3 regions of the Bradyrhizobium sp. BRP23 genome follow, and region 3 is predicted to be linked to each of the others. Evidence: predicted binding sites of a transcription regulator. Region 3 holds the regulator's gene; each other region holds the start of a gene.
What was found. The regulator LexA, encoded in region 3, represses DNA repair genes until DNA is damaged. The targets are predictions, from matches to a motif close to TGTTCNNNNTGTGTTCNG.

Region 1 (10,551 bases), on a different contig from region 3:
ATCCGCTGCGCGTGGAGTACGATCTGACCTCCGCCGGTCACGCGCTCGTGCCCTTGATCGATGCTTTGGGGGGCTGGTGGACGTCGGTTGCGGCGGCGGCTGACGGAGAAGGCCGCCGGAACGAAATCAGCGTCTCGGCAAGGGCGCAGCGAACCAGCGGCTGAAGGCCCAAGCGAGGAGACTGCCGTGACAATGCTCGTCGAGCGCTTCAACCTGCCGGCTGCGCATTCGCCCGCGCCGAGCGAGCGCGATGCCGAAACAGTTCAGTTCGCACAGGCCGCGCTGACGTCCGCCAAGCGGGAGGGCCTGCAACTCGCAGTGCGGGCGCGCTATGTCGCCCTCGTCGTCATTGGCTGCCTGATCATGGTGATCAACCCCGCCTGGGAGCAGCTCTACTACGTGGCGCTGCTCGGCTTGTTCGCACTGATCGGCTGGGCCCAGGTCCGGGTTGGGCGGGTCGGCCTGTCACGGCCGGAATTGGCACTCCTGTTCTGCGACCTGGCGCTGCTGACCTGCCTCATCGTGGTTCCCAATCCGTTCGGAGCCTCGCACTGGCCGGTCGCGATGCAGTACCATTCCGGCAACTTCATCTATTTCTTCGTCCTGCTCGCAGGCGCCACTTTGGCCTATACTTGGCGGACCGTCATTGCGGTCGGCATCTGGACAGCTGCGCTCTGGATTGTCGGCATAGCCTGGGTCTGGTGGCAACCCGATCGCGATCCTGCGCTGACGGCCCGCATCGCGGCCGCGACAGGCAACGATGAGCGCTTGTTTGCGATGATCTCGCCGAGCGAGATCGTGTTCCACGTTCGCGTCCAGGAGATCGTCGTATTCATGATCGTGGCCGTGACCTTGGCGCTCGCGGTCCGCCGCAGCAACGTCCTCTTGATCCGGCATGCCGCGGTGGAGCGCGAGCGCGGCAACCTCGCGCGCTACTTTTCACCGAATGTCGTGGCGGAATTGTCGAAACAGGACGAGCCGTTGAAGCAGGTGCGCACGCAACACGTCGCGGTGCTGTTCGTCGACATCGTCGGCTTCACGGCCTTTGCCGATGGACGATCGCCGCAGGAGGTTGTGCGGACGTTGCGGGAATTCCACGGATTGATGGAGCAGGAGGTTTTCCGCCATAGCGGCACGCTCGACAAATATCTCGGGGATGGATTGATGGCGACGTTCGGAACGCCCTTTGCCGGCGAGCACGACGCCAGCAACGCGCTGCGATGTGCCCAGGCGATGATCGCGGCGGCGGAGAGTTGGAACGATCAGCGGGCAGCGTCAGGCGAGCCAAAGCTGCATGTGAGCTTTGGCTTGCATTATGGGCCGGTGGTGCTCGGCGACCTCGGGCAGACCTGTCTGGAATTTGCCGTGATCGGCGCGACCGTCAACGTGGCAAGCCGTCTCGAGGCCTTGACCCGCACCTTGGGCTGCGCGCTAGTGGCAAGTGACGATCTCGTCAGCCAGGCGAAGGCCGAGCTGGGCGGTGCAGCCACAACGTTTCAGACATTGGAAGCGCGAGAGGCGCGGGCGGTCCGCGGCATTCAGCAGCCGATCGCGATCTGGACCCAGCCGCGCGGCGCGTAGAGCCGAGCTCCCGCGGCCTCAGGAAGCCAAACAAAAAGCCCGGCCAAACGGCCGGGCTTTTGATTGCTTGCGTTCGGTGCCGGCTTACGCGGCCTCGTCGGCGACGGTGCTGTCGTCGCCATCGGTATCGTCGGTATCACCCTCGGCATCCGTGTCAGCTTCGCCCTCGGCAGCTTCCGCCTTGGCATTGCGGCGCGGGCTCTTGGCGAGCTGCGCCTCGATCTCCTTGACCGCTTCGGTCTCGGTCGAGTGCTGCACCACCGCGATCTCGCGGGACAGGCGGTCGAGCGCCGCTTCATAGAGCTGGCGTTCCGAGTAGGACTGCTCGGGCTGCGATTCCGAGCGATAGAGGTCGCGCACGACTTCCGCGATCGCGACGATGTCGCCCGAATTGATCTTCGCTTCGTATTCCTGGGCGCGGCGCGACCACATGGTGCGCTTGACGCGGGCGCGGCCCTTGAGCGTTTCCAGCGCCTTCTTGACCAGCGCCGGATCGGACAGCTTGCGCATGCCGACATTGGCGACCTTGGCGGTCGGCACGCGCAGCGTCATCTTGTCCTTGATGAAGTTGATGACGAACAGCTCGAGCTTCGCACCGGCGATCTCCTGCTCCTCGATGGCCAGGATCTGGCCGACGCCGTGAGCGGGATAGACCACGAATTCGTTGGCCTTGAAGCCCTGACGCTGGGTCACGACCTTCTTTTCCTCGACCTTCGGCGCAGCCGCGGGCTTGGCAGCCGGCTTGGCGGCGACGGGAGCCTTGGCGGGCGCAACGGCAACAGGGGCCTTCGTCGCGGCGGGCTTGGCAGCGGGGGCCTTGGCAGTCACAGGCTTGACATTCAAAGGCTTGGCGGCAGCAGGCTTGGCAGCGGTCGCTTTCGCGGCCGGTTTGGCAGTCTTGTTAGGCATTGCGCTTCTTTTGTTCTTCGAGGACTTTGCAGCCGGCGCCTTCGTCGCGGTCCGACCCTTGGATGCGCTACGGCTGGCCGCGGCGACTTTTTTGGCCTCCTTATGGGAAGCCCTCGCTGAAGTACTCTTTTTACGCGTTTTCTGTGACACAGCCTGCGCGCGGAAACTGCCACGCCCCTGTTCGACATTTGGTTTCACGGGAACCCAGAGGGGCCAACGGGGCTGACGGGGTTCGGCTTAATGTGCCCAATATAGCACATTTCCCGCAAAAATCAATGATTTAGGGGTCTTGAGGGCTGGTTTTCGGCGGCAGCGCCGCTATTAGGGTTAAGTTTGGGCGCGAATTAGTCCCCAGAGCCGGGGTTCGGAGAAAAATATTTCTCGAACTTGCCTTCCATACCGTCGAATTCCTTGGCGTCGGCAGGTGATTCTTTCTTCTGGGTGATGTTCGGCCAGCTCTTGGCGTAGTCGGCGTTGACCTGGAGCCACTTTTCGAGGCCCGGTTCCGTGTCCGGCTTGATGGCGTCGGCGGGGCATTCCGGCTCGCACACGCCGCAATCGATGCACTCGTCGGGATGGATGACGAGCATGTTGTCGCCCTCGTAGAAGCAATCGACCGGGCAGACCTCGACGCAGTCGGTGTACTTGCACTTGATGCAGTTTTCAGTGACGACGTAAGTCATCCAACGCTCCGAAAAGCTCTTTTAGAAGTCGCGGCTTGCCTAGCGCGGATGGCCGGGCGCCGCAAGGTCGGGAAGGCCCGATCATGACGGCTTTGTGTGTTTGATCGATCAAGAAATGAATGCAAAGCGCAATTAATTGCGCGTGCCGAGCTCCTCATAGAGCACGCGAGCCGAGGCGGCATCGCCACGGCGCTCGTTGAAGGCGGTGACCTTCAGCACGCGCACGGTGCGATCGAGCGCGATGGTGAGGACGTCGCCAAGCTTAATGGCATGGCCCGGCGATGTCTCGCGCACGCCGTTGACGCGGACATGGCCGGTGACGACGAGCTCGGCCGCGGAGGTGCGCGCCTTCACCACGCGCGCGTGCCACAGCCATTTGTCGATGCGCTGCCGCTCGGTCGTCGTCGTCGTGGGATTACTCCTTCCGCCCCAGCTGCTCTTTCAGCGCGGCGAGCTTGGCGAAGGGCGAGTTCGGATCGATCGGACGATCGCGCTCGCGCGGGTTCGCGCTCGAGGCGTAGGGACGCAGCGAGGGACCCGACTCGCGATCACGGCGGTCGCGGCCCTTGTCGCGGTCGCGGCCGCGATTGTCGCGGCCCTTGTCGCGATCTCCGCCGAACTTCTTGTTGTCGCGATTGCGATCGCGATCCTTGTCGCGGTCTCCCTTGCCCTGGAAGCTGCGATTGCGGTCGTCGCGGCGCTCACCGCCCTCGCCGCCTTCACGCAGCTTGCGGAAGTCGCGGCCGCCATCGCGGCGATGGCCGCCGCCATGACGATGGCCCGGCTTCGCGCCGTCGGCGGCTTCGCCGGGCGCAGCACTCGCTGCATCGGGTGCAGCGCTGGCCTCAGCGCCGGCCTGCGGACGACGCTGGTTGTGGTGACGCTGATGGCGGTGGCGCTCGTGGCGCGGCTTGCGATCCTCGTGACGGCCGGCGGGGCGCCAGACCTCGACCAGCTCGGGCTCGGCGGGTGCGGCAGCGGCTTCAACAGGCGCAGCAGCATCGGGGGATGCAGCAGCTTCCGTCGCGGCGGTCTCGGCCGCAGCGGCTTCGAGGCCGGCAGCCTCGGCGGGCGTCGCAGACTCTTCTGCGGGCGGCGCGATGCCGGGGGCGTCCTCGGGCGTGACGGGCGCTTCCGGAGAGGCTTCCAGCGCCGGCTCCTTGTGAGCCTCCTCAGGAGCGGGCTCGTCGTGCGGCTCCATGCCGGGGGCGTCTTCGACCGTGACGGATTCGGCCGTAGCATCAGCGGCCGTGGCCTCAGCCGGCAGGCCGGCAACGGCCTCGGCTGCAGTCTCGGTCGAGGTCTCTACGCTGCCTTCAACGGGCGGCGTCTCGGCCGCGACGGTCTCGGTCACGACCTGCTCGGTCGCGACGGGCTCGGTCACGACAGGCTTCGGCGGCAGCGGCGGGCGCTTCTCCATGCGATAGCCCAGCGCGCGCAGCACGGAGGCGAAATCCTCGCCGGCAGATCCGGTGAGCGAGGTCATCGCCTGCGTCACCACGAAGCTGCGGCCATCGAACGCGCCGGCGGGCTTTTCGCCCGGCGAATTCTCGCGCCAGGCCAGCGCCGGGCGGATCAAGTCGGCAAGGCGCTCCAGGATGTCGACGCGCACGGCGCGCTCGCCGGCCTGCTTGTAGCCGAGCACGCGATAGGCATCGCGCGGCAGCGCCTTGTCGACCGGGAACGAGGTACGGCCCGAGGAGGCCAGATGCTGCGCGCCCGAGAGCGCGGAGAGATCGACATTGTCCTGCTTCAGCGCCCAGAGCAGTGCGGCGAGCGCACGCGCGGCGGGCTTGAGCAGGCCGGGGAAATAGATGTGATAGGCGCCGAAGCGGACGCCGTATTTGCGCAACACGGCGCGCGAGGGCTGGTCGAGATCCTTCAGCTCGCTGGCGATCTTCGGACGCTCGAGCACGCCGAGCGCCTCGACCAGCTGATAGGCGATGCCGCGGGCAATGCCGGTGACGTCCTCGGCCTTCGACAGCTCGAACATCGGCCCGAGCAGCTTTTCGATGTGCGTCTTGAGCCAGAGCTCGAGCCGCGCCTGCACCTTGTCGCGGGGCGCGCCGGTCAGGCGCTCGTCCGAGATGATGCGGATACGCGGATGCAGCGCCTCGTCTGCGGCGGCGAGGCGCGCAACGGCGTCGCCGGTCCAGCGGATGATGCCTTCGGAGGTGAGCACGAACTGCTCGTCCGGCGCATTGCCCAGCTTTTCGGCGCGCGCGTTGATCTCGCCGGCGAGCACCGCTTGCGCTGCAGCCTGCAAGGCTTTCGCATCGGAGCCGGCTTCCGCCGCATCCGGTGCAAAGGTGAAGCCATCGAGGCGGCCGATGACATGGCCTTCGACGATGACTTCGCCGGTCTTGCCGATTTCAGTATTCAAGCTCGTGTTCTCCCGCAGGCGGCGCATCAATACACTGGTCCGGCGATCAACGAAACGCTCAGTCAAGCGTTCATGGAGCGCATCCGATAATTTATTTTCGACCTCCCGCGCGATCCCCTGCCAGCGTTCCGGGTCTTTCAGCCAGTCCGGGCGGTTGGCGACGAAGGTCCAGGTGCGGATCTGGGCGATTCGGGCCGAGAGCGTGTCGATGTCGCCGTCGATGCGGTCGGCCTGGGTGACCTGGGACTCGAACCAGGCATCGGGAATGCAGCCCTTGCGCATCAGGAAGCCGTACAGCGTCGTCACCAGCTCGGCATGGGCGGCCGGCGACAGCTTTCTGTAGTCCGGGACCTGGCAGGCTTCCCAGAGCCGCTCCACGGCAGCCTTGCCATGCGCGATATCGCGCACCTCGCCGTCGCGGGCGGCGTGATCGAGCACGCGCATGTCCTCGGCGATCGGCGCGCGCGTCAGCGTCTCGTGGCCGGGGGCGAGGTTCAGCGAGACCTGGAGCGCGCCGAGCGAGGAGAAATCGAGCTTCGAATTGCGCCATTGCAGCACCTTCACGGCATCGAAGGTGTGGTTCTGCAGCGCGTTGACGAGCTCGGGCTCGAACGGCGCGCAGCGGCCCGTGGTGCCGAAGGTGCCGTTGCGGGTGGCGCGGCCGGCGCGGCCCGCGATCTGCGCGAATTCGGACGGCGTGAGGCGGCGGAACTGGTAGCCGTCGAACTTGCGGTCGGAGGCGAAGGCGACGTGATCGACGTCGAGATTGAGGCCCATGCCGACGGCGTCGGTGGCGACGAGATAATCGACGTCGCCGTTCTGGAACATCGCCACTTGCGCGTTTCGTGTGCGGGGCGACAGCGAGCCCAGCACCACGGCGGCGCCGCCATGCTGGCGGCGGATCAGCTCGGCGATCGCATAGACTTCATCGGCCGAGAACGCGACGATGGCGGTGCGGCGCGGCTGGCGCGTGATCTTGCGGTCGCCGGCGAATTCGAGCTGCGACAATCTGGGCCGCGTGATCATGGAGACACCAGGCAACAGGCGCTCGATGATCGGGCGCATGGTGGCGGCGCCCAACAACAGCGTCTCGTCGCGGCCGCGGCGGTTGAGGATGCGGTCGGTGAAGACGTGGCCGCGCTCGAGATCGGCGGCGATCTGGACCTCGTCGACGGCGAGGAAGGAGACGTCGATATCGCGCGGCATCGCCTCGACGGTCGAGACCCAATAGCGCGGGTTCTTCGGCTTGATCTTCTCCTCGCCGGTGACGAGCGCGACGCTGGCCTCGCCGGCTCTGGCGGCGATCTTGTTGTAGACCTCGCGCGCGAGCAGGCGCAGCGGCAGGCCGATCATGCCCGAGGGATGCGCCAGCATCCGCTCGATGGCGAGATGGGTCTTGCCGGTGTTGGTCGGACCGAGCACCGCAGTGACGCCCGCGCCGGGTGCGCGCTCGGAGGCGAAGGGGGAGGAGGAAAAAGCCATGTCTGTGGGATTAGGTAATGGCGATTTGGGCGAATGTCAGTGCTGGATGGGGCGGTGAGGGGGCTGGCTCTTCGTTCCTCATCCTGAGGAGCGCGTCAGCGCGTCTCGAAGGATGAAGGCCCGGCTGGTGCTGCTGGGCAAGCCAAGCCCCTCGCCCTTCGAGACGGCCGCTTGCGCGGCCTCCTCAGGGTGAGTGGCACACCGCGGGCGTGAAAACGCCCGCCCCAAATCCCGCGCAACTGTCTCACTTTGCGACGCTTTTCCCGTTCGCTTTAAGCTTCGGAACGACTCTAGAACGAATCGCGGCCGAATCGCTGACTCCCCTGTGAGTCCCGTTCCGTTCACGCAACATGTCGCGGGACTCGTCTTGGTTGCGCACTAGATGGAGTTTTGCGAGGGCGCACAAGCGACCGGGGTGGTTAAAGCTGGGGATGGCGGCGAGTCGAATCAGAATCGGGGAGGAGTCAAATGGATTCCCTGCGGCGGGGGTTGGTCAAACGAAGAGTGCGAAAACAACCCCATGCACAGTAGGTAAGTCGTTGATATTGCTAGGGCGCCACCGAACGCTCGTCATTCCGGGGCGCGACGCAGTCGCGAGCCCGGAATCCATCGTGAAACCATCCCTGGAGCCCGATGGATTCCGGGTTCGCGCCGAGGGGCGCGCCCCGGAATGACGTCGGAGAGAGCGGTGCGGCCTCCTTGCCTACTGCGTCTTGGCGACCCTCGGCGGCTGGGGCGACGTGATGAAGCTCGTGGCTTCCAGCATGGCGGGGCCGAGCGGGGTCGGCACTTTCAGCCAGAACGGGACCAGGATGCGCGTGCCGGCGATGGGGGCGAACGCGATCTCCATGTTGCGCTGGGCGGCGAGGTATTTGATCACCGGGCGGTCGGGGATGTAGCCGGCGATCGGCACGAAATAGATCGCGCAGACCACGACCGGGCCCTTGTACCCCTTCTCCGCCTTCACGGTCTCCATGCGCTTGAAATCGAGCTTGAGCTCGTAGCGCATGCGGCCGTCGAACACCGGCGCGGAGCTGTGGCAGGCGTCCTGCGAAACGGGATCACCGGTGCCGGGCACGCGCAGCAGCGAGGCCGTCATGGGGTCCCACACGCCGCGGCGATGCGCCTCGGTGACGACGATGCGATCAGGATCGACCGGCGGCTCCGGCAGGATGGCAAAATCCTTCACATTGCCCTTGTCGAGGGTGATGCGGATCTCTTCGGTCTTCTTCTGGGTGGTGGTGGAGGCCTGGTAGCCGGTCGCAACCAGCGCGCCACCAACGACGCGCCCCTGGCTGGCGCCGGTGCCGGACCCGCCCGTGAACGACTTCAAAAGCCCGGTGGTGCCGCCGGCGGCCGCCGCCGAGAACACGTCGTCCTGGATATCGATGTTCCAGGCGCCCTTGCCGACGGGAATGCCCGCCAGCGTCGCCTCATATTGCGCCTCGAGCTTGCCTTGCGCCGCCGCCGGCGCCGCGCCGGACGCCAGGCCCAGCACCACCGCCAGGCCACAAAGCGCCATCAGCCGGCCGGCCAAGGGGACGTCCAAGCGGACGCCCCGACACAGACAGGCTGAGCGCAGGTCTTGCGCGAAATGAAGCGTTGTCGGCACGAAACAATCCAATCAGAGCGCGATGTGCTGTTACTTAAGCCAAAACCGGCGGCAAACAATGTGTCGGGGCATGCAGCCCCGGGAACTCCACCGGACTCTTCGACGGCGAATACGCCCTTTATGTGATGGTAAGGCGCGACAATCATTGCCGTTTTGGTGATCGAGCGGTAACGGGGGGCGTTCCCACCGCTCCCCACCCTCCGCCGTCATGCCCCGGCTTGACCGGGGCATCCAGTACGCCGCAGCGCTTCTGGTCAGCCGCGCCGCCGCGGCGTACTGGATCGCCCGGTCAAGCCGGGCGATGACACCGAGGCTGGGGCGCACGAGATCCCGGGTTCGGGCTCTGCCCGCCCCGCGACGACGGGCCAAAAACGGCCCGTCGCCTTGACGCAAGGCGCCTTCCCCCCTATACGTCCGCCCGCTCCCTGCAAGGACGAAAGAATTTGCCCCCGTGGCGCCGAAATGGCGGCCGCACTCGTTGGGGGTTCGAACTAAAGGATTTATGCCATGTCTCGCCGCTGCGAACTGACGGCCAAGGGCCCCCTCGTCGGCCACAAGGTCAGCCACTCCAACATCAAGACCAAGCGCCGCTTCCTGCCGAACCTCGTCAACGTGACGTTCATCTCGGAAGCCCTGGGCCGCAACGTGCGCCTGCGCGTCTCCACCAACGCGATCAAGAGCGTCGACCACAATGGGGGCCTCGATGCCTACCTGCTCAAGGCCAACACCGACGCGCTCTCCCCGCGCGCAGTCGAGCTGAAGCGCGCCATCCAGAAGAAGGTCGGCGACACCCAGCCGGCCAAGCAGGCGAGCTGAGATTTTTGATTTAGGGCGGGGGCTAAGTTGCGTCGCGTGGCGTAGGCTTAGCCGAGTAGAGTTCGAGTAGCGGCCGGATCGGAAGATCCGGCCGTTTTTGTTTTTGGCGAGCGAGCGACTACACTCTCGGATGAGAGAGAACAGCATCAAGAAGTTGGCGCAACTTACGTGGCTTCGCCACTTCACATTCCCAGATTGTCAAACATCTCCATCCCTCCGCGCGTAATGCTCTTTTATGCCTAGCGTCGCGCAATCGGTTTCCCCGAACCTTTTCGACCCAATATTTCGAATTCGACTTCACCCTGCGTGTTCCATCTACGCACTTGGTGCACCCATGCCAAAAGCAGCCGTGAACGAAAATCACAACCCGCCGCGATCCGAAAATGATGTCGGGCCTTCCTGGAAGGGTCTTCGCGTGCAGCCGAAACCGTAGGCCAGCGGCGAATAGGAAACGGCGAACGGCGATCTCGGGACGTGTGTTTTTCGAGCGGATCGCCGCCATATTCGCGCTACGCCGATTCGCCGTTATCGTATCCATCTCCGCCGACCGAGCCTCTTCCCTGCCTTCAACTCTCTGAAACTTAATAGGTTTTTTACTATACTTAGTAACAATTGGACGCAACGCCCCTCTGTGTATACCCTCGGTTGCAGTGACAAGCCGCAAGCACTCGCAAGCGACCTTACCGACTAGATAAAGAGTGATGACGAAGGCCCAGCAGCAACGATCCAGTTCCAAGCGCAAGACGAACCAGCTTCCAAAGATAGTGAGTCTCTTCTCCGGCGCCGGCGGTCTCGATCATGGATTTAAGTCGGCCGGTTTCAAACTTAGTGCCGCGTTTGATATCTCCCCAGCAGCGATTGAAACGCATAAGCGTAATTTTCGAGGTGCATGGTTTCGATCGCGATAAAGTTCAATCCAACCCACACGCTCACCAAAGATCCCGCAAACCTCGCAGCCGTCCCTCCAGTTCAATTCGACGAGTGTGAGCTCGCCACGAAGGCCCTGAAGCGAATTGGAAATTTGGTTGACGTAGACGAGTACCTAACTTCGCAACATGAGATACGAAAGGAAATGATTGAGTCGA
Region 2 (10,551 bases), 120 kb from region 3:
TGTCGAGCACGTAGTCCGCAAGGCGGATGGCGTCCTCATCATGCTCGACCACGACCACGGTGTTGCCGAGGTCGCGCAGCCGCTTCAGCGTATCGAGCAGGCGGGCGTTGTCGCGCTGGTGCAGGCCGATCGAAGGCTCGTCCAGCACGTAGAGCACGCCTGTGAGCCCCGAGCCGATCTGCGAGGCGAGGCGGATGCGCTGGCTCTCGCCGCCGGACAGCGTGCCGGAGGAGCGGGACAGCGTCAGATAATTGAGGCCGACGTCGAGCAGGAAGGTGAGGCGCTCGCGGATCTCCTTCAGGATGCGGCCCGCGATCTCGTTCTGCTGCGCGTTCAGCGCCTCCGGCACGGTCTCGAACCATGCGCCGGCGCCCTTCACGGACAGCTCCGAGATTTCGCCGATATGCTTGCCGCCGACCTTGACGCAGAGCGCCTCGGGCTTGAGCCGAAAGCCCTTGCAGCCCTCGCAGGGGACGTCGTGGAAATATTTCGCCAGCTCCTCGCGGGCCCACTCGCTCTCGGTCTCGCGGTAGCGGCGGTTGATGTTGGTGATGACGCCTTCGAACGGCTTCTTGGTGTCGTAGGAGCGCACCCCGTCCTCGTAGGAGAACTTGATCTCGTCCTCGCCCGAGCCGTAGAGAATCGCGTTTTGCGTCTTCTTCGGCAGATCCTTCCACTTGGTGTCGAGCGTGAACTTGTAGTGCTTGCCGAGCGCGGTCAGCGTCTGCACGTAATAGGGCGACGACGACTTGGCCCAGGGCGCGATCGCGCCCTTGCGCAGCGTCAGATCCTTCTCAGGGATGACGAGGTCTTCGTCGACATGCTGCTCGACGCCGAGGCCGCCGCAGGCGGGGCAGGCGCCGTAGGGATTGTTGAAGGAGAACAGGCGCGGCTCGATCTCGGGGATGGTGAAGCCGGAGACCGGGCAGGCGAACTTTTCCGAGAACAGGATGCGCTCGGGCCCGCTCTTGTCGTGGATTTTCGCGGTCTTCTTCTTTTCCTCCGCAGGCGCAGCCGCCGCGGGCGCATCGGCGAACTCGACGACGGCAAGGCCTTCGGCGAGCTTCAGCGCGGTCTCAAAGCTCTCGGCGAGGCGCTGGCCGATATCGGCACGCACCACGATGCGATCGACCACCACGTCGATGTCGTGCGGGAATTTCTTGTCGAGGCTAGGGGCTTCCGCCAGCTCATGGAAGGTGCCGTCGATCTTGACGCGCTGAAAGCCCTTCTTGAGCCATTCGGCGAGCTCCTTCCTGTACTCGCCCTTGCGGCCTCGCACGACGGGGGCGAGCAGATAGAGGCGGGTGCCCTCGGGCAGCGCCAGCACGCGGTCGACCATCTGCGAGACGGTCTGGCTCTCGATCGGCAGGCCCGTGGCCGGCGAATAGGGCACGCCGACGCGGGCCCAGAGCAGGCGCATGTAGTCGTAGATCTCGGTGACGGTGCCGACGGTGGAGCGCGGGTTCTTCGACGTCGTCTTCTGCTCGATCGAGATCGCCGGCGACAGGCCGTCGATCTGGTCGACGTCGGGCTTCTGCATCATCTCCAGGAACTGGCGGGCATAGGCCGACAGCGATTCGACGTAGCGGCGCTGGCCCTCGGCATAGATGGTGTCGAAGGCGAGCGAGGATTTGCCGGAGCCGGATAGCCCGGTGAACACCACCAGCTTGTCGCGGGGAATCTCGACGTCGATATTCTTGAGGTTGTGCTCGCGCGCGCCGCGGATCGTAATTGCGCGCAGGCTGGAGCCCGCGTTCTGTTGTTGGCGCTTCGCCTTGATCACTTCATCCATCCGAGTTGCCCTCAAGGAAGCCCAAAGGTGCGCGATCGCGCCAACAAAAAAGGCGCGCTGCGCCCGGAACCGGGATCGGCGCCGATGGGTATGGCAGCGAACGTAGGAAGAACGGCGGCGGATTTCCAGTGGGACTTGCGAATCGTCAACGGATTGTTGGCGTGCTGGCGGGATCTGGCAGCAGGAACGCGCGGAACCGCTCGCGGAGCACCCAGCCAAAACAAAAAGGCCGGCGCGAGGCCGGCCTTTCGTGACGATGTGACCTCGGCAGGGAAGTTCAGTACTTCGCGACCACCGGGCCACCGAAGGTGTAGTTGAGTCGAACGGTAGCCATGTCCACGTCCTGCTTGATGCTGTCGGTGCGAGTGGTCACGCCGAGGAAGGTGAAGGTCTCGTTGTGCCTGCCCATGAACAGGTGGTTGTATTCGACAGCGACCGACCAGTTCGGGGCGAAGCCGAATTCTATGCCGGTGCCGACGGTACCGCCCCAGCGCGTTTCGTTCGCGGTGTCGAGCGTAACGCCGCCAAAACTGCCAGTGTACTTGTTGTGAGTGACGGCAGCGCCGCCCTTCACGTACCAAAGCACGTTGTTCCAGGCATAACCGACCTGGCCAGTGAAGAGGCCAATGGCGTCGATCCTGGTCTCGTTCACCAGCGGCGCGAGCGCGGCAGGCGAGCTGATGTTCGAACCCTTCAGGTCAGCCCAGTCCCCCTGGGCTTCGAGACCGAATACCCAGTTGGCGGACTGCCAGCGATAACCGATCTGGCCGCCGACGAGTGCGCCGGTCGCATTGTGACAACCTTCGGCCACCGCCGGAGCGACCACGAAGGGGCCGACACTGGTGAGATCCCAACAGTTGCGGCTCCAGCCACCGCCGGCGTTGGCGCCGAGGTAGAAACCGCTCCAGTTGTACACCGCGATCGGTGCCACCGGAGCCTTGGTGTAGGGGCGGGCTGCCAAATCGGCCGCCGAGGCCGGTGCCAACGCGCTGAGTGCGAACAAGCTGGCCGAAGCCAGCAAAAGCTTCTTCATATCCATTCCCCACTTCCATTTCTCATTCCGGTCTTCCGGAGAGCGGAAGAGCAGCGGACCTTATGACTCAAGCAACGTCATTGCTTTTACACCATTGAAGCCAAAGGTTGTGTCACCCAGCGGCCACACCCCTTCGAAAAGCGCGAGCGAACGGGCGGCCGCAACAAACAAAAAGGCCGGCGCGAGGCCGGCCTTTCGTGACGATGATGCGTCAGAGACGAAGCTCAGTACTTGGCGACGACCGGGCCGCCGAAGTGGTAGTTCACGCCGACCTGCACGGTGTGGAGGTCGAGAGTGCCGGTGTTGACCGGGAAGACGCCCGAGAAGTAGGTCTCGCCGCCCAGGCTGCGATAGAGGTACTCGCCCTTGACCGACCAGTTCGGAGCAAACATCGCCTCGACGCCCGCGCCGACCGTCCAGCCCGAATGGAACTGGCTCTCCGAGAGGCTCAGAACAGGGGGCGCGCTGACGCTGATCTTGTTGTTGATCCAGGCGTAACCACCCGTGGCGTACAGCAGGACGCTCGGGGAAGCGAGCCAGCCGATGCGACCACGCACGGTGCCGAGCGCGTCGATACGCGAACTGACCGTCGTGGGAACGAGGGCGCCACCAAAATCAACAAGACCGGTCGCCGAGGCGTTTACGTCAGCCCACGCGCCATCAGCTTCGATGCCGAACACGACGTTGGAGGTCTGCCAGTTGTAGCCAACGGTGCCGCCGACGAAACCGCCCTGCATGCGCGGATCATCGGAGCTGTTTTCCCAGGCGCCGCCACCGACGATACCCAGGTAAAAGCCGGTCCAGTTGTAGACCGAGGCAACAGGCGCAGGCGCCTTGGTGTAGGGGCGGGCTGCCAGATCAGCAGCCGAAGCGGGGGCCGCGAGAGCGAACAAACAGGCCGAAGCCAACAAAACCTTCTTCATTTTCAACTTAATCCCAGTCCCAGTTTCTGTTGTTGCCTTCCGTGGCGGAAGGGCAGCGGACTCAAACGGCCCAACTGACGCCGTCTTTACACCACCAAAGCCGCAAGTTGTGTCTCCGAAAAGCCACAACAGTCCAAAAGGTGATGGTTACTGACTTATTTACGTCCAGGCATGTGCCGAAAAAAAGAAGGGCCGGCGCAGGGCCGGCCCTTCCATTTGCTCGCGAAATGAGAGGGATATCAGTACCTCGCGACCAACGGGCCGCCGAAGCGATAATTCAGGCGGACTAGACCCATGTCGACGTCCTGACTGATGCGATCGCTCCCGAAGGCAACGCCCGCAGGCGTCGTGAAGGCGATCGTACGGTCGCCGAGGAAGATGTGGTTGTACTCGACGCCGAGCGTCCAGTTCGGAGCAAATCCGAATTCCAGGCCGGCGCCAACGGTGCCGCCCCAGCGGGTCTCGCGAGCCGACGCCAGCAGCGTGCCGGCGCCAGGCGTGCCAGGCGCGGCATAGACGTCGTACTTGTCCCCGACTACGGCGGCGCCGCCCTTCACATAGAGCAGCACGTTGTTCCAGGCGTAACCGACCTGGCCCGTGATCAGGCCAAAAGCATCGATGTGAGAGCGGTTACGATCACCGGTGACCAAAGCGCTTCCAGGGAAGAGGAGGCTGACGTTGTCCCCCGAGAAGTCAGCCCAGTTGCCCTGGCCCTCGAGGCCGAACACCCAATTGGCCGACTGCCAGCGGTAGCCGATCTGACCACCGACCGTGCCGCCGGTCGCATCGTGACAGCCTTCAGCCACCAGAACGCCCGTGACCGGGGTCACGAAGTCCCAGCACTTGCGGCTCGTGCCGCCGCCGCCGTTGACGCCGATGTAGAAGCCGCTCCAGTCGTAAACCGCGGCGACCGCCGGGGCCGGAGCCTTGGTGTAGGGACGCGCAGCCATATCCGCCGCGCTTGCCGGAGCCGACAGCCCCAATGCCATTGCACTGATTACGCCGAAAAGAATCTTATTCATTGCAGTCTCCCCAAGTTTCGTCCGCTTCATGAAAGTCCCCGAAGCGGCTGATCAGACGCGACACCCATATGAATCAATTCCAAGGCAAAGGTAGCCTAAGGAAAGGGCAGAGTCCGTCTCCGGAATGCCACACTTGCGGATTGATTGAATGGGTTCCAACTTGATGAATGTTAAGAGTTTTTTCCTATTCAAGGGAACTCGAAAAGGTTCCATTCGGGGCTGACGTTTTTCGCGGCACGCGGGAAAATGTCTGCCCGCCCATGATGAAGAACAAATCTGGAACAAACGTGCGCGCGATGCTATATGTGGGGATAACCTTGGGGGTGGCAGGCTGATCGGTGCCCGCAAGCGTATAGGGTCGCCCTAGCGGGCGCAGAGGAACGCGGGCAGCGGATTCGCCCTTTTGAAATTCAGTGGCATTCGGAGTGGAGAGCGGCGATGGCGGGAAGCGTCAACAAGGTCATTCTGGTTGGAAATCTCGGCAAGGATCCCGAAATCCGCCGCACCCAGGACGGGCGGCCGATCGCGAATTTGAGCATCGCGACCTCGGAGACCTGGCGCGACAAGAACACCGGCGAGCGCAAGGAGAAGACGGAGTGGCATCGCGTCGTGATCTTCTCTGAGCCGCTTTGCAAGATCGTCGAACAGTATCTGAAGAAGGGCGCAAAGGTTTACATCGAAGGCGCGCTCCAGACCCGCAAGTACACCGACCAGAGCGGCGTCGAGAAATACTCGACCGAGGTCGTGCTGCAGGGCTTCAACTCAACGCTGACGATGCTGGACGGCCGCGGTGGCGGCGGCGGAGGTGGCAGCTTCGGCGACGAGCCGGGCGGCGACTTCGGCTCCTCCGGACCCGTCAGCAGCGCGCCGCGCCGTCCCGTTGCCGCCGGCGGCGGCCGCAACAGCGACATGGACGACGATATCCCGTTCTAGAACTTCGGAAGAGGCGGCTAGTCTCGGCGCAGATAACGGCCAACTCGGTTTTCAAGGATCCGCACCAGGACAGGATCCATGAATTCATAGTCGTCCGGAATGTCGAGACAGATGACCCGTTTGTTGTACAAGCTGGAGCGGAATTTCCGATTCAGCTTGGTCCGGTGGGTCTTTTCCATGACGAAGATGACGTCGGCCCATTCAATCTGCTCGGCGGACAGCAAGACGTCCGCGCCGTTCGAAATGCCGGCCGAGTCGGTCTCGATCCCGGGCCAGGTCGAAAACACCTGCTCGGCGGTAGGGCTGCGGAGGCGATTGGCGCTGCAGACGAAAAGGACGTTGGTCACTTTGCCGCTCTCGGAGACGATCGGTCAGGTATCGGCGGGATGATTGGTCGGTGCTTTTCGGGCGGGCTTCCGAGAGTTCCTGCTACATAAATACAGTTCTTTGGTCGACGGCTTTTCCGGCCTAAGCTTATGTGCGCCTCAAGTCTTCGGCGAGATGTGATGTGAATGATATTAACTTTTATGTTAATCATACTCACATCAGTCTCCGCCGGACACGAGGAAGCCCTGCATGAGCCTTGCGCCGCTGCTTGAGGCCGCGCCGGTGGTCCCGCTGCATGCCTTTGCCGCAATGGCCGCCCTTGTGCTTGGCCTCTTCCAGTTCTCCGCCCCCAAGGGCACGCTGCCGCACCGGACTATCGGCTGGATCTGGGTGGTCCTGATGGTGTTCGTGGCCGCCTCGTCGTTCTGGATCCACGAGATCCGTCTGGTCGGGCCGTTCAGCCCGATCCATTTCTTGTCGATCTTCACCCTGGCGGTGCTGCCGCTGGCGGTATGGCGTGCGCGCACCCATCGCGTCGCCGACCACCGGCGGATGATGATCTTGATCTTCTTCGGCGCCCTGGTGGTGGCGGGACTGTTCACGCTGGTGCCTGGGCGCATCATGCACCGGGTGACTTTCGGGGCGTGAGAGCCGGTTCCGCCCAGTCCGTTCCGGCCCCGTCCGCGGCCGTGGCGCGAAGGGCGTAAGTCTCTGGAAAAACAGTGGGAAAAAGCGCTTCCCCAAAGCTCGGCAAGGGTGGTTATCAGGGGTGTGATGCGCTATATGATTCCCAGATAAAACCTCACCGGATTTCCCCTTGGCTGACGACGATAACAAGCCCGGCGACCAGCCGGCGCAACCCTCGGACATTCGCCCCGTCTCCATCCTCGACGAGATGAAGAAGTCCTACCTCGATTACGCCATGAGCGTGATCGTGTCGCGCGCGCTGCCCGATGCGCGCGACGGCCTGAAGCCGGTGCATCGGCGCATCCTGTTCTCGATGAACGAGCAGGGCTTCACGCCCGACAAGAAGCACAAGAAGTCCGCCGGTATCGTCGGTGACGTCATGGGTAAATACCACCCTCATGGCGACCAGGCGATCTACGACGCGCTGGTGCGCATGGCGCAGGACTTCTCGATGCGCGAGTTGCTGGTGGACGGGCAGGGCAATTTCGGCTCGGTCGACGGCGACCCGGCGGCGGCCATGCGCTACACCGAGTCCCGCCTGACCAAGATCGCGCTGAAGCTGCTCGAGGACATCGACAGCGACACCGTCGACTTCCAGGACAATTACGACGGTTCCGAGAAGGAGCCGGTGGTCCTGCCGGCGCGGTTCCCGAACCTGCTGGTCAACGGCGCGGGCGGCATTGCCGTCGGCATGGCGACCAACATCCCGCCGCACAATCTCGGCGAGGTGATCGACGCCTGTATTGCGCTGATCGACAATCCCTCGCTGACCATCGACGAGCTCATCAACATCATTCCCGGCCCGGATTTCCCGACTGGCGGCATCATCCTTGGACGCCAGGGCATCCGCAGCGCCTACCATCTCGGCCGTGGCTCCATCGTGATGCGCGGCAAGGTCACGTTCGAGACCATTCGCAAGGATCGAGAGGCGATCGTCATCACCGAGATTCCGTATCAGGTGAACAAGGCGACGATGGTCGAGCGCATCGCCGAGCTCTACAAGGAAAAGAAGATCGAGGGCATCTCCGACCTGCGCGACGAGTCCGACCGCGAGGGCTATCGCGTCGTCGTCGAGCTCAAGCGCGACGCCGTGCCCGACGTGGTACTGAACCAGCTCTACAAGTTCACCCCGCTGCAGACGAGCTTCGGCGTCAACGCGGTTGCGCTCGATTCCGGGCGTCCGCAGACGATGAACTTGAAGGATATGTTGACGATCTTCGTCGGCTTCCGCGAGCAGGTCGTTACCCGGCGCACCAAGTACAAGCTGCGCAAGGCGCGTGAGCGCGCCCATGAGCAGGTCGGCCTCGCCATCGCGGTCGCCAACATCGACGAGATCATCAAGGTGATCCGCACCTCGCCGACACCGGCGGCGGCCCGTGACACCCTAATGACGCGCGATTGGCCCGCGCGCGACGTCGAGGACATCATCACGCTGATCGATGACCCGCGTCACCGGATCAACGAGGACGGCACGATCCGCCTCTCGCTGGAGCAGGCGAGGGCGATCCTCGAATTGCGTCTCGCACGTCTCACCGCGCTCGGCCGCGACGAGATTGGCGGCGAGCTGTCGAAGCTCGCCGGGGAGATCGGCGACTATCTCGCGATCCTGCGCTCACGCGCGCGCATCCTGGACATCATCAAGACCGAGCTTGCCGAGGTGAAGACCGAGTTCGCCACGCCCCGCCGCACCGTGATCATGGAGCAGGAGGGCGAGGTCGAGGACGAGGACCTGATCCAGCGCGAGGACATGGTCGTCACGGTCTCGCACGCCGGCTACGTCAAGCGCGTGCCGCTGTCGGCCTACCGGGCGCAGCGCCGTGGCGGCAAGGGCCGCTCCGGCATGCAGACCCGCGACGAGGATTTCGTCAGCCGGCTCTTCGTCGCCTCGACCCATACTCCGGTGCTGTTCTTCTCCTCGCGCGGCCAGGTCTACAAGGAAAAGGTCTGGCGGCTGCCGATGGCCGCGCCGAACGCGCGCGGCAAGGCCATGATCAACATCCTGCCGCTGGAGCAGGGCGAGCGCATCACCACCATCATGCCGCTGCCGGAGGATGAATCGACCTGGGGCCAGCTCGACGTGATGTTCGCGACCACGGGCGGCAACGTCCGGCGCAACAAGCTGTCCGACTTCGTCGACGTCCGCCGCTCCGGCATCATCGCCATGAAGCTCGACGACAACGAGGCGATCGTCGACGTGCAGATCTGCACCGAGCGCGACGACGTGCTGCTGACCGCTGCCGGCGGCCAGTGCATCCGCTTCCCCGTCACCGATGTGCGCGTATTCACCGGGCGCACCTCGATGGGCGTGCGCGGTATTGCGCTCGGCGAAGGCGACAAGGTGATTTCGCTGGCGATCCTGCGCCACGTCGACACCACCTCGGACGAGCGCTCGGCCTATTTGAAGATGCGCCGCGCGGTCGCGGGCGAAGCCGCCGCAGACGAGGCGCCGGCCGATGCCGAGGCCGAGGAGACCTCGGGCAGCTTCCAGCTCCCGCAGGAGCGCTATGTCGAGATGTCGGCGCAGGAGCAGGTCGTGCTGACCGTCTCCGTCAACGGCTACGGCAAGCGGACCTCGTCCTACGAGTACCGCACCACCGGCCGCGGCGGCAAAGGCATCGTCGCCATGAGCGTCAACAACCGCAACGGCAATCTCGTCGCCTCGTTCCCCGTGGAGGAGGCGGATCAAATCATGCTGGTCACCGACAAGGGCCAGCTGATCCGCTGCCCGGTCGAAGGCATCCGCATCGCCGGCCGCTCGACGCAAGGCGTGATCGTGTTCGACACCGCCGAGGACGAGCACGTGGTGTCAGTCGAGCACATCACGGAAGAGGCCGAGAACGGGAATGGAGCGAACGGGGAATAGAGGCTGGCGAATCGGGACTCATCCACCCGCCGTTCCTCGCAGCCGATAGTGCCTCCTGAACGAGATCGCGCCCGTCGGGCCATTCCGACGGGCGCGAGCGTCGCGTAGTCTGCGACGAGACGTCACAAAAATTCCTGGGGTCTTGAGGGACCCGCCCGACGCGAACCTGAACAGATCCGATTACGGCGTGCGGTTGGCGGTCACGAGGCGGGCCTCGCGGACGTTGGCCTTGGTGCCGGCGCTACGCAGGCAGGACGCTTCGAAGTTCGGCCAGGCCTGCTGCGAGCAGTCACGGCCGATGCTGCGGATGTCGAGCCGGTCGCTCTTGGCCAGCGGCTGCGGCACGCTGGCTTCGACCTTCGGGGCAAAGCCGGGCAGGAGGGTGAGGGCCGCGGCAACACACGCAGACAGAGCGATCGCTGAAATGGTCTTGATCATGACAGTCCCCTGTGATGCGGCCGCCTACGCCCAGTACGCGGCCCGTCATTCGTTGGCCGGATTAGTAACCATGGCCAGTTTCCGGACGTCTTCGCCGATGTGGGAAATGGTTTCGTTCGCGCTCCGTTTTGTTTCGTGGCCGCCCGAGGACGAAACAAACCGGCTGCCGCTGACGCCCAACGGGACATTTTCGGAGGGGCTGGACCGGAAACGGGCTAGGAAACCTGCCCGGCTTGCCGGCCCGGGCGGGGCGCGGTAGGACGGGGCCATGCCGCGCATCGCCTTCTACCCAGGTTCCTTCGACCCCATCACCAACGGCCATCTGGACGTGGTCCGGCACAGCGTTTCCTTGTGCGACAGGCTCGTGGTCGCGATCGGGGTGCATCCCGGCAAGAAGCCGCTGTTCTCGACCGAGGAGCGCCTCAAGATGCTCGAGGACGTCTGCGGTCCGATCGCGGCGCAGGCCGGCTGCGTGCTGGAGGCGACGACGTTCGACGATCTGTCGGTGACCGCGGCGCGCAAGCACGGCGCGA
Region 3 (10,551 bases):
GCAACATCAATCTGCGCGACCCAGTGCTGTACCGCATCCTGCATGCGCACCATCCGCGCACCGGCAACGCATGGTGCATCTATCCGAGCTACGACTATGCCCACGGCCAGTCGGATGCCATCGAAGGCATCACGCATTCGATCTGCACGCTGGAGTTCGAGGACCACCGACCGCTCTACGACTGGTTCATCGAGAAGCTGCCGGTGCCCTCACAGCCGCATCAGTACGAATTCGCGCGGCTGAATCTCACCTATACGCTGCTGTCCAAGCGCGTGCTGACCCAGCTCGTCCGCGACGGCCATGTCGCGGGCTGGGACGATCCGCGCATGCCGACCTTGGCGGGCATGCGTCGCCGCGGCGTGCCGCCGGCTGCACTTCGCGAGTTCGTCAAGCGCATCGGCGTCGCCAAAGCCAACAGCGTGGTCGATGTCGGCATGCTGGAGTTCTGCATCCGCGAGGAGCTGAACCGCACGGCGCAGCGGCGCATGGCGGTCTTGAAGCCGCTCAAGGTGGTGATCGAGAATTATCCGGAAGGGCAGACCGAGGAGCTCGAGGCGATCAATCATCCCGACGATCCCTCGTCCGGCACGCGGAAGATCACGTTCGGCCGTGAGCTCTATATCGAGCAGGACGACTTCATGGAGAACCCGCCGAAGAAGTTCTTCCGCCTGTCGCCTGGCAACGAGGTGCGGCTGCGCTATGCCTATTTCGTCAAGTGTACCGGCGTGATCAAGAACGACAAGGGTGAGGTGGTGGAGCTGCGCTGCACCTATGATCCCGCGACCAAGGGTGGCAACGCGCCCGACGGCCGCAAGGTCAAGGCGACCATGCACTGGCTGCCGGCGGCGGCCTCCAAGCCGGCGGAGATCCGCATCTACAACCAGCTGTTCGCCAAGCCGAGCCCGGATGCCTCGAACTTCGCGACCGATCTCAACCCGAACTCGCTGGAGATCCTCGCCGATGCGCGGGTCGAGGCGTCCGTTGCGGAGAGCAATTCGACCGAGCCGATGCAGTTCGAGCGCCAGGGCTATTTCGTGCGTGACAAGGACTCGACGCCCGGCAAGCCGGTGTTCTCGCGCACGATCGGTCTGCGCGACACGTTCGCGAAGGAAGTCGCCAAGGGTTGAGAAGGGCTGAGCAGGACATGAGCAGCGAGGCCGACGCCATCGTTTCCGCCATCATCGCGAAATGGTGCGCCGGCTTCGCGGCGCTCGATGCGGCCGCGCTGTCCTCGCTCTATGCGAGGAACGCGTTCTTCTTCGGCTCCAATCCGAAGCTCTATCGCGGCCGAGATGGCGTCGCCGACTATTTCAACGGCCTGCCGCGCTGGGGGAGGCCGAGCGCGACCTTCTCCGACGTGCACGCCGCGCAGGCCGGCCCTGATCTGATCAACATGGCCGCGACCATCACGTTCGATCTCGCGGGCGAGCGGGATGATCTCGTCGTCAAGATGAGCTGGGTCATCATCCGCGAGGACGGCGGCTGGAAGATCGTCAATCACCACGCCTCGTCGCAGGCGCCGCTGATCTAGCAACGGGCGCCAGCCCGGAGAAAGTAGGGCGGTCTTTGCCTGTTCCCGATCCGTACCGCTATTCGCGCAGCCGCACGGTCCGGTAGCCTCGGCAGCCGTCGCGTATCGTAAGGTGCAGGGGAATGGCGGAGCCGGGCCGGCCAGGACGGTCCCAGGGAGTTGCCGGGACGTGGCCGGTCGGCCGCGCTACCCCGGCCGGCGGTTTTGCGCCGGCGGGCTTTGGCATCTGGCCGGCGATCATCGAGACGCTGCGCCAATGGGCTCGGGGCGAGGCCGGGCCTGGCCGGCTGTTGCCGTGGGTGCCGGTCGCCTTCGGCGGCGGCATTGCGCTTTATTTCGCCGCCGATCATGAGCCGGTGCTGTGGGTGGTTGCTGCCACAGCCATCGCGCTGATGCTCGGCGCGGTGCTGCTCCGGCGGAGCCGGCTGTTTGCGCCCGCCATCATGCTCGCGGCGGTCGCGGCTGGTTTTGCCGTGGCGACCTGGAAGACCGCGCGTATCGCGCACACCGTTTTGGCAAAACCGCTCTATTCGGTGTCGCTGTCGGGCTTCGTGGAAGCGCGCGACATCCGCGAGCGCACCGACCGCTTCGTGCTGCGCGTCAGCGCGATGGAGGCGCAGCGCAGCGACGTCAAGCTCGAGCGCGTCCGCCTCTCGGTGCGCAAGGGCACGGCGCCTGAGGTTGGCAGCTTCGTGCAGCTGAAGGCGCGGCTGATGCCGCCGATCTCGCCGGTGCGCCCCGGCAGCTATGATTTCTCGCGCGACATGTTCTTCCAGGGCATCGGCGCCTCCGGCTTCGTGATGGGCGCGATCACGGCGTCCACGCCGCCGGATGCTGGCGGCCTGCGGCTGCGCTACGCGGCCTTCATGCAGGGCCTGCGCGATGCGATCGATGCGCGCATCCGCGCAACGCTCGAAGGCGATAACCGCGCGATCGCGACGGCGCTGCTCACGGGGCGGCGCGATGCGATCACCGCGCCCGTGAACGATGCCATGTTCGTCTCGGGACTCGGCCATGTGCTGTCGATCTCCGGCTATCACATGGCGGTCGTCGCCGGCGTCGTCTTCTTCGCGGTGCGCGCGCTGCTGGCCTTGATCCCGGGGCTGGCGGCCGGCTCCGCCATCAAGAAATGGTCGGCCGCCGCGGCGCTGGTCGCGGCCGCGTTCTACCTGTTGCTGTCGGGCGCGGAGGTTGCGACGCAAAGATCGTTCTTCATGACGGCGGTGGTGCTGATCGCAGTGATGGTCGACCGCCGCGCCATCACCTTCCGCACGCTGGCGGTTGCCGCGCTGATCGTGCTTGCGGTCGCGCCGGAGGCGTTGGTGCATCCAAGCTTCCAGATGTCGTTTGCGGCAACGCTCGGGCTGGTGGCGCTGGTGCAGATCGGCATGCCGAACCTGCTCGCCTCGCCCGATCATTCCGCGACGGCGCGGATCGCGTTGTGGGGCGGCCGCGAGATCGCGATGCTGTTCCTGGCCTCGCTGATCGCGGGGCTCGCGACCACGCCATACGCCGCCTTCCACTTCCATCGCGTGACCCCATACGGCGTGCTCGCCAATCTCGGCGCCATGCCGGTGGTCTCGGCGCTGGTGATGCCGGCCGGGCTGTTGGGGCTGCTCGCGGCGCCCTTCGGGCTCGACGGCGTGTTCTGGTGGTTGATGGGGATCGGCATCGAGTGGATGGTCCTGGTCGCGCGCTGGGTGGCGGCCCTGCCGGGCGCCGTCGGCCGAATTCCCGCCTTCGGGATCGCGCCGCTGATTGCAGCGAGCCTCGGGCTCATCGTGATGGGCCTGTTGCGCACGCCCTTGCGCTGGTCCGGCGCCCTGGTGCTGCTGGCAGCGATCCTCTGGGGACTGTCGGTGCGGCAGCCCGATATCCTGATTGCCGGGGATGGCGCGAGCGTCGCGGTCCGGGGCGGCGATGGGCGCTTGCAGGTGATCCGCGCCAGCAAGGACAGCTTCCTGCTGAAGGAGTGGTTGGCTGCCGATGCCGATCCGCGCGATGCCGGCAACGCCTCGTTGGCGAGTGGGGTGTCGTGTGACGAGACCGGCTGCGTGGCGCCGCTCGCGGACGGACGACTGATCGCGTTGGCGACGCGTATCGACGCGCTGGCCGATGATTGCAGCCGCGCCGCGCTGGTGGTGACGGCGCGGCCTGCGCCACCCGATTGCGCGGCGATGGTGGTCGATCGGGCGCGTCTTGCCAGTCAGGGCGCACTGGCTCTGACGAGACGCGGCGAGGGCTTTTCAGTGCAGGCGGTGAGGACGAGGGGAGCAAGCCGTCCCTGGCTGCCGGCCGGCGCCGGCGAGGGAGATTTCGACGGCAGCCTCGTGCCGAAGGCGGCCGTGCCCCGCAACCGGGACGCAACGCCATCGGAGGCCGACTTGCAGGCCGACGATTGACGCGGATCACAAATACCAGGCCAGCACGGCGTCAAGCCCTCCGTTGCCGATGACCGGCAGGGCCACCATTCGGCTCAGCCCGGCTGCGCAGGCTTCGGAGCCGGCGATCGAGCCGTCACGGGTGAGATCGTCGTTGAGCGCGGGCATGCCGGCGGCCCAGGCGCCGCCAATGCTGCCTTCGCCCCTGGCGATGGACTGCGCCGCATAGCGTGCGGCGAGGTCGGTCTGCGCGCTGCAATCGCCGGCGCGAAAGACCAGCGCCGAACGGTCCTCGTTCGGGACCCAGATCTCGAAGCGTCGCGCAATCGGCGTTGCCTGCGCGGAGAGGAATGTCAGAACCCAGGTCTGGTCGGTACCGGTTCGGTAGGGCACGCCGACGCCGAGATTGATCCCGACCTTGGCGGCGTCCTCCCAGCGCAGGAAACTCTTGGCGTCGTGCAAGTCCTTGATGATCAGCGGCAGGCCCGCCTTCCAGGTGCGTCCGGGCAGGCCGAAGCCGCGCGGAAATCTGGTGTGGCGGGAGTTGAATTCGAACATGTCCGCGGTGCCGTAATAGCCATCGACGAGCCCCATCTCATGCGAGAGATCAGGATCGTTGTGCCAGAGTTCGATCGCGCCGACATGCGCCTCGTCGTCGCCGCAGAACAGCACCAGCACGGCTTGCAGGAATTCGCCCGCGAACACCGGCACCGCCACGCCGCAGGTGAGGCCGGCCGCAGCGGCCTGATCGGTCCGCTTGAAATAGGAGTTGGCGAATTTCGTGAGGATGACGGGGTGGCCACAGGCCCAGGCCTTGCCTGGAAGTCCCTCGTCATATCCGAAGTGCAGCTCTTCGCTGACGGCTTTGAACGCGGACAGCCCATCGTCGTAGAGGCCGCCGCCGAATTCCAGCCGCATGCGCGTCCGGTCGGGTACCCAAAGTTCAACGACGCGAATGAAGGTCTTCATCGAGCGTGTCCGCCGCCTCAAACCACGACAGCATCGGTCATTTGGCTGCGGAGCGGACGTTCAAAATGCGGGCAGCACGGCCCAAACTTCGTGCGACGACGAGGCGCGGCGGTGGGCTCGCCGATCGAATGTCCTGAAACACAAACTTGCCGGGCTCGCCGGCCTTCGGCCGGCGACGGCAATTTCAATCCCGGGCTCGGCCTGTCGGCCGAAGGGCGTCAGCCGATCGGCAGGCGCGTGATCGTGGGCCGCGTGTCGGCGACGATCTGCGGCTTGTGCTCGCGCTCGGGGGCTGGCTGCGTCACCGGCAATTGCAGCACGGTCGCGCGCTGGCCTTCGACGAGCTGCGTCACCAGCACGTATTTGCCGTCGGGGAATTCGATCGCGTCATGATGGCGATCGGGAATGTGCGGGTCGATCTTGCCGAACTTGCCGACGCGAGAGTTCACGGTGCGCGTCCAGATCCAGCGGTTGTCGTAGCGGACGTTGTCGGCGAAAGCGAGCTCCGTCCCCGGCAGCAGACAGACCGCGACGGAGGGATCGGCTTCGGAAGCGAAACCGCGCGTCGAGGTGCCGCGGAAGGTTGTCGTGACGATCGTCTCGCCGACTTCGGCGGGGCGCGTCGCGACGGCATGCAGGCTGTAGTCACACATCGGGTGCTCCTCATGCTGGGATAGCGACCCGCGTCTCTTTCGAGGCGCAGGCCTCTATCAGAGTGGAAGCATACAACGCTCTGCTCGGTTATGGGCAAATCTGCGGCTCGCGTCCGCAGCGCGCGATCACATTATCTTTCCCGGATTCGATAGGAACAAACCTCGCGTCCTTGCATTCGGCCGGAGCTATCAGCACTGCCGGCACAACTCTACCGGTGAAGCAGAGCGAGATTGCTGCGCGCCTGCGCGGGCGAATGTCGCGCGGGAAGATGGACCGGACAGCCGGCGCAGAACCAGAGAAACCGTCCAGCCGGAGCGGACAAGTATCCGCTCCGATCCTGGATCGCCGATGCCGATCGAAACGCGCGCGGCGCTTGATGTTTCCCGTATCAGTACTTCCGGTAAAGCCCGATCAGCTTGCCCTGGATCTTCACGCGGTTCGGCGGAAGAATGCGGACCTCGTAGGCGGCATTGGCGGGCTCGAGCGCGATCGAGGCGCCGCGGCGGCGGAAGCGCTTGAGCGTGGCCTCCTCGTCGTCGATCAATGCCACCACGATGTCGCCGGTATTGGCGGTCTCGTTGCGCTGGATCAGCGCCATGTCGCCGTCGAGGATGCCGGCCTCGACCATCGAATCGCCGCGCACTTCGAGCGCGTAGTGCTCGCCCGAGCCGAGCATGTCCGGCGGCACGCTGATGGTATGGCTGCGGGTCTGCAGCGCCTCGATCGGCGTGCCGGCGGCGATGCGGCCCATCACGGGCACCGCGACGGGGCGCTCGCCCTCGTCCGCGGGCGGGCTGGAGCTCGCGCGCACCTTGCCGAGATTGCCCTCGATCACGCTCGGGGTGAAGCCACGGCGATTGCCGGCGGCGGCCTGGAGCTCGGGCAGCTTGATCACCTCGATGGCACGGGCACGGTTGGGCAGGCGGCGAATGAAGCCGCGCTCCTCGAGCGCAGTGATCAGGCGATGGATGCCTGACTTCGAGCGCAGGTCGAGCGCATCCTTCATCTCGTCGAAGGACGGCGGCACGCCGCTTTCCTTCAGACGTTCGCTGATGAACCGCAGAAGCTCGTATTGTTTGCGCGTCAACATCTCGACCAAAGTCCCCCGGTTGATGTCGTTCGATTCCGACACGATGAAGCCGGCACTAAGCCGCTACATCCTCGAAACAAATCATGAACGGACACTATATGTTCGATATGTGTTCCGCAACTGCTTAATTTATGGTGAACGCGGCCAAGCTCGCGGAATGCGTGTGGCTGGGCGGCTCAGACGGGCAGCCGGAGCACCTCGCAAGGCGTGCCGGCCTCGGCCTTCGGCGCGAACGGTGCGCGCACCAGAAGTACCTGTGCCGCAGCGAGATTCGCAAGAAGGGAGGAGTCCTGATGGCTGACCGGAAGGGCGACGCGCGTGCCGTCGTCGCGCTCCTCCAGCCGCGCACGCAGATAGTCCTCGCGCTGGTCGTTGGCGGCGAGATCGCGGCCCAGCACGGCGCGCTCGCGCCGATGATGAATCGCTGAACGGCCCGACAGGGCGCGAATCAAGGGGACCATGAACAGGAAGGCGCACACGTAGGACGACACGGGATTGCCGGGCAGGCCAATCACGCGCATCGCGCCTATCCGACCGTGCATCATCGGCTTGCCCGGCCGGATCGCGATCTTCCAGAACGCCATCGCGATGCCTTCGCCCTTGAGCGCCTGCTGGACCAGGTCGTGGTCGCCGACCGAGGCACCGCCGGTCGTGATCAGGATGTCGGCGCCGCTCTCGCGCGCGCGGCGGATGCCGGCGGACGTCGCCTCCAGTGTATCGGCGGCAATTCCGAGGTCGATGGTCTCGGCGCCCTCGCTGCGGGCGAGCGCATGCAGGGCATAGCCGTTGGAATAGACGATCTGGCCGCGACCAGGCGTGGTGCCCGGCATCACGAGCTCGTCGCCGGTGGCGAGAACGGCAACCCTCGGGCGGCGGATGACGGCGAGATGCGGATGATTCATTCCGGCGGCAAGGGCGAGATCGCGCTCGGTGAGACGGATTCCCTTGCGCAGCAGCACGTCGCCTTCGCGGAAGTCGACGCCTGCAGGGCGGATGTGCCGGCCGAAAATGGCGGCTTCCTTGATCGTCACATGTTTGCCGTCGGCAGCCGTGTCCTCCTGGATCACGACGGCATCGGCGCCGTCGGGAACGACGCCGCCGGTGAAGATCCGCACGGCTTCGCCGGGGCCGACGCTTCCCGCGAACGGCCGGCCCGCCGCGACCTCGCCGACGACGGTCAACCTCGAATCGTTTGCCGCGTCGGCCGTGCGCACGGCATAGCCGTCCATCGCCGACATCGCCTCCGGCGGCTGCGTGCGCCGCGCCGCGACATCGCGGGCGAGCACACGATGGTAGGCCTCGTCGAGGCAAACCATCTGTTCAGCCAGCGGCTCGACGCCGGCCAACACCGCGGCAAGCGCGTCAGAAACCGGCATCAGGGCCACGGGCGAACTCCTGCTGAGCACATCAGTCAATGGGCGGCGAGAGTTCTAGCCGAGTGCAGCCGTGAGGCAAAGCAGCACGCGGGATGATCTATCCTGCATGGTCGCAGGGGGTGGAGGAGGTCGGCTCAGCTCCGCCGCGGCATGATGCGGAAGGCGAGACAGACCGGAACGAGGATTGCCATGGCAAGGACGAGAATGACGAGCGCCACGGCCAGCATCGTTCAACGCCCCGTCGGATCGCCCGGACTGATGTCCGCGACGTCGGGCGGCTTGGGACCCTGATCCTTGTCCGGCAGCGGGTCCGCCTGGGATTTCAGGTCGGCGGCCTTGCTGATTAGCTTGGCGGAGAGGTCAGAATCCGAGGTGGTTCTGGCGAATTCGAGCAGGAGAGAGGCTTGCTTGGTGAGATAGGTCTTGCCCAGCACGTCGATCAGTCCAATGTAGAAGTCCCAACGGACTCATGAGTCCGAAGGGTGGTATTCCGTTCCCGGAACTCTGTATAAAAATGCACAAAGTGATCAGGTTCCACATCTTCAGCAGTTTTTGTTCCGGCAAGTGAGCGCGCTCCGGGCTTTCCCGCGGCTCAGATCCCCAGTGCTTTCAATGCGTTCCCGACATCACGCGGCGAGGTGACATGCACGGCGGTCAAGCCGCGCGCCCGTGCTCCCTCGATGTTCTCGGCGAGGTCATCGAAGAACACGATGCGCTCGGCCGGCACGCCGATCGCCGCCACGACATGGTCGAAGGCCTCGGCATCCGGTTTGCGCAGGCCGATGCTGGAGGACAGATACAGCTCGCGGAAATGGCCGAGCAGACCGGCATATTCCTTCGAGAAATGGTCGACGTGCGGCCGATTGGTGTTGGAGAAGGCATAGAGCGGCATCTGCTTCGCCGCCCGCGGCAGCAGCTCGGCGATATCAGGCATCTCGCCGGCGAAAATCGCGTTCCAGCCTTCCAGGAATTGCGCATCCGAGATGCCGATCCCGAGCGAGGACCGCAGCGAGGCGAAATAGTCCCCATCGCTGATCTTGCCCATCTCGTGCAACCGGTAGGCCTCGTCGCGCACATAGCGCGCGATGATGGCCTCGGGCTGGCAGCCGGCATGTCCCGCCCAGCAGGCGATCGCCTTGGAGAAGTCGATGTCGAGCACAACGCGCCCGAGGTCGAACAGCAGCGCATCCGCGCTGCCGGGAGAGAGCGATGTCATTGCGTCCTTTTCACTTCGGTATGGCGCGTCAGTAACGATAGGGCTCGTGGTCGAACAGCGGGAACGCGCTGAACACGCTGGGCGCGTTGGTGGCGGCCGCCGGATGCAGGCAGGATTTGTCGAGCTCGGCGAATGAGGTGGCGCCCAGGAGGCCGAGGCAGCGCAGCACCTCGTCTTCGAGCAACTCCAGCATCCGCGCGACGCCGGCTTCGCCGGCTGCCGCCAGCGCCCAGCATTGCAGCCGGCCGATGCCGACGAGGTCGGCGCCCGCCGCGATCGCCTTGACGATGTCGGTGCCGCGGCAAAAGCCGCCGTCGACCATGATCCTGGCGCGGCCCTTCACGGCGTCGACGATCTCCGGCAGCACGTGCATGGCGCCGCGGCCGTGGTCGAGCTGGCGTCCGCCATGGTTGGAGACGTAGATCCACTCGACGCCGTGATCGAGCGCGATCTGCGCATCCTCGGCCGTGGCGATACCCTTGAGGATCAGCGGAATTTTGAACGTGTCCTTGATCATCTTCACGGTCCGCCACTCCAGGCCCTTCTGGAAATCGCCGCCGGTGGCGCGCAGGCGGCTCTCGCGAACGTAGCGCTTGGCGATGTCACGTTCACGACGGCTGTAATGGGCGGTGTCGACGGTCAGGCAGAAGGCGGCATAGGCGTTCTTCTCGGCCCGGTCGACCACGGCGGCGACGAAGGCATCGTCGCCGCGGACATAGAGTTGATAGAGACGCAGTGCATCGGGGGCAGCCTCGGCGGTCGTCTCGAGGCCGGGCTCGGACACCGAGCTCAGCATGTGCGCCGCGCCGAACCTGCCCGCAGCGCGCGCGACGCTCGCCGCGCCATCCGGATCGAAGATCTCGAGTGCGCCGACGGGAGCCAGCACCACCGGCAGACGCAGCTTGCGGCCGAACTGCTCGACGCTGCCATCGATCCTGCGCACGTCGCGCAGCACGCGCGGGCGGAAGGCGATCTCGTCGAGCGCCATGCGGTTGCGCCGCATCGTGGTCTCGGTCTCGGCGGCGCCGATGATGTAGTCCCAGGCATTCTGGTTGAGGTTGGCGCGCGCCTTCCGGATGAACTCGTGCAGGTTCTGGAACGGCTCGTCGCTGGCGCCGAGCTCGACGTTCCGTTCCGGCCGGATGCGGGGCGCTTCATTCATTGTTGTCCTCCCGAGAATTTGAAGTCTTGTCGGCATCGCCTATCGCGTCCGGCCCTCCAAAACCATCCTAAAATCGCATAGCTGCGAGGCGCGGGCGGCCCGGACCGGTGTCGTGTTGCTTCGAAACAGTTTCGGAACGTTGCCAAAAGTTTAGGCCAAGGCGAAGGGATTT

Region 1: I6F24_RS25345 (helicase-related protein) is a predicted target of LexA. The motif match lies at 7,319-7,336, and genes of this name have one in related genera.
Region 2: uvrA (excinuclease ABC subunit UvrA) is a predicted target of LexA. The motif match lies at 1,889-1,906, and genes of this name have one in related genera.

Annotation. Positions count from the first base shown of each region.
Region 1 covers NZ_JADYVW010000010.1:4,610-15,160, reverse strand. Annotated here, with positions in the region: gene I6F24_RS25370 (helix-turn-helix domain-containing protein) at 1-164, shown strand, start outside; gene I6F24_RS25365 (adenylate/guanylate cyclase domain-containing protein) at 193-1,581, shown strand; gene I6F24_RS25360 (CarD family transcriptional regulator) at 1,666-2,490, opposite strand; gene fdxA (ferredoxin FdxA) at 2,835-3,173, opposite strand; gene I6F24_RS25350 (S4 domain-containing protein) at 3,306-3,557, opposite strand; gene I6F24_RS25345 (helicase-related protein) at 3,589-7,038, opposite strand; gene I6F24_RS25340 (DUF3108 domain-containing protein) at 7,742-8,560, opposite strand; gene rpmB (50S ribosomal protein L28) at 9,158-9,466, shown strand; gene I6F24_RS25330 (very short patch repair endonuclease) at 9,585-10,004, opposite strand; gene I6F24_RS37800 (DNA cytosine methyltransferase) at 10,168-10,374, shown strand.
Region 2 covers NZ_JADYVW010000008.1:55,204-65,754, reverse strand. Annotated here, with positions in the region: gene uvrA (excinuclease ABC subunit UvrA) at 1-1,792, opposite strand, end outside; gene I6F24_RS22060 (outer membrane beta-barrel protein) at 2,070-2,825, opposite strand; gene I6F24_RS22055 (outer membrane protein) at 3,050-3,748, opposite strand; gene I6F24_RS22050 (outer membrane beta-barrel protein) at 3,988-4,770, opposite strand; gene I6F24_RS22045 (single-stranded DNA-binding protein) at 5,209-5,703, shown strand; gene I6F24_RS22040 (low molecular weight protein tyrosine phosphatase family protein) at 5,721-6,050, opposite strand; gene I6F24_RS22035 (DUF2306 domain-containing protein) at 6,280-6,678, shown strand; gene gyrA (DNA gyrase subunit A) at 6,848-9,580, shown strand; gene I6F24_RS22025 (hypothetical protein) at 9,761-10,018, opposite strand; gene coaD (pantetheine-phosphate adenylyltransferase) at 10,287-10,551, shown strand, end outside.
Region 3 covers NZ_JADYVW010000008.1:178,300-188,850, reverse strand. Annotated here, with positions in the region: gene I6F24_RS22665 (glutamine--tRNA ligase/YqeY domain fusion protein) at 1-1,127, shown strand, start outside; gene I6F24_RS22660 (nuclear transport factor 2 family protein) at 1,145-1,531, shown strand; gene I6F24_RS22655 (ComEC/Rec2 family competence protein) at 1,654-3,933, shown strand; gene I6F24_RS22650 (GAF domain-containing protein) at 3,940-4,881, opposite strand; gene I6F24_RS22645 (hypothetical protein) at 5,100-5,534, opposite strand; gene lexA (transcriptional repressor LexA) at 5,924-6,625, opposite strand; gene glp (gephyrin-like molybdotransferase Glp) at 6,802-8,010, opposite strand; gene I6F24_RS22630 (hypothetical protein) at 8,232-8,435, opposite strand; gene I6F24_RS22625 (HAD family phosphatase) at 8,594-9,217, opposite strand; gene I6F24_RS22620 (alpha-hydroxy acid oxidase) at 9,246-10,379, opposite strand.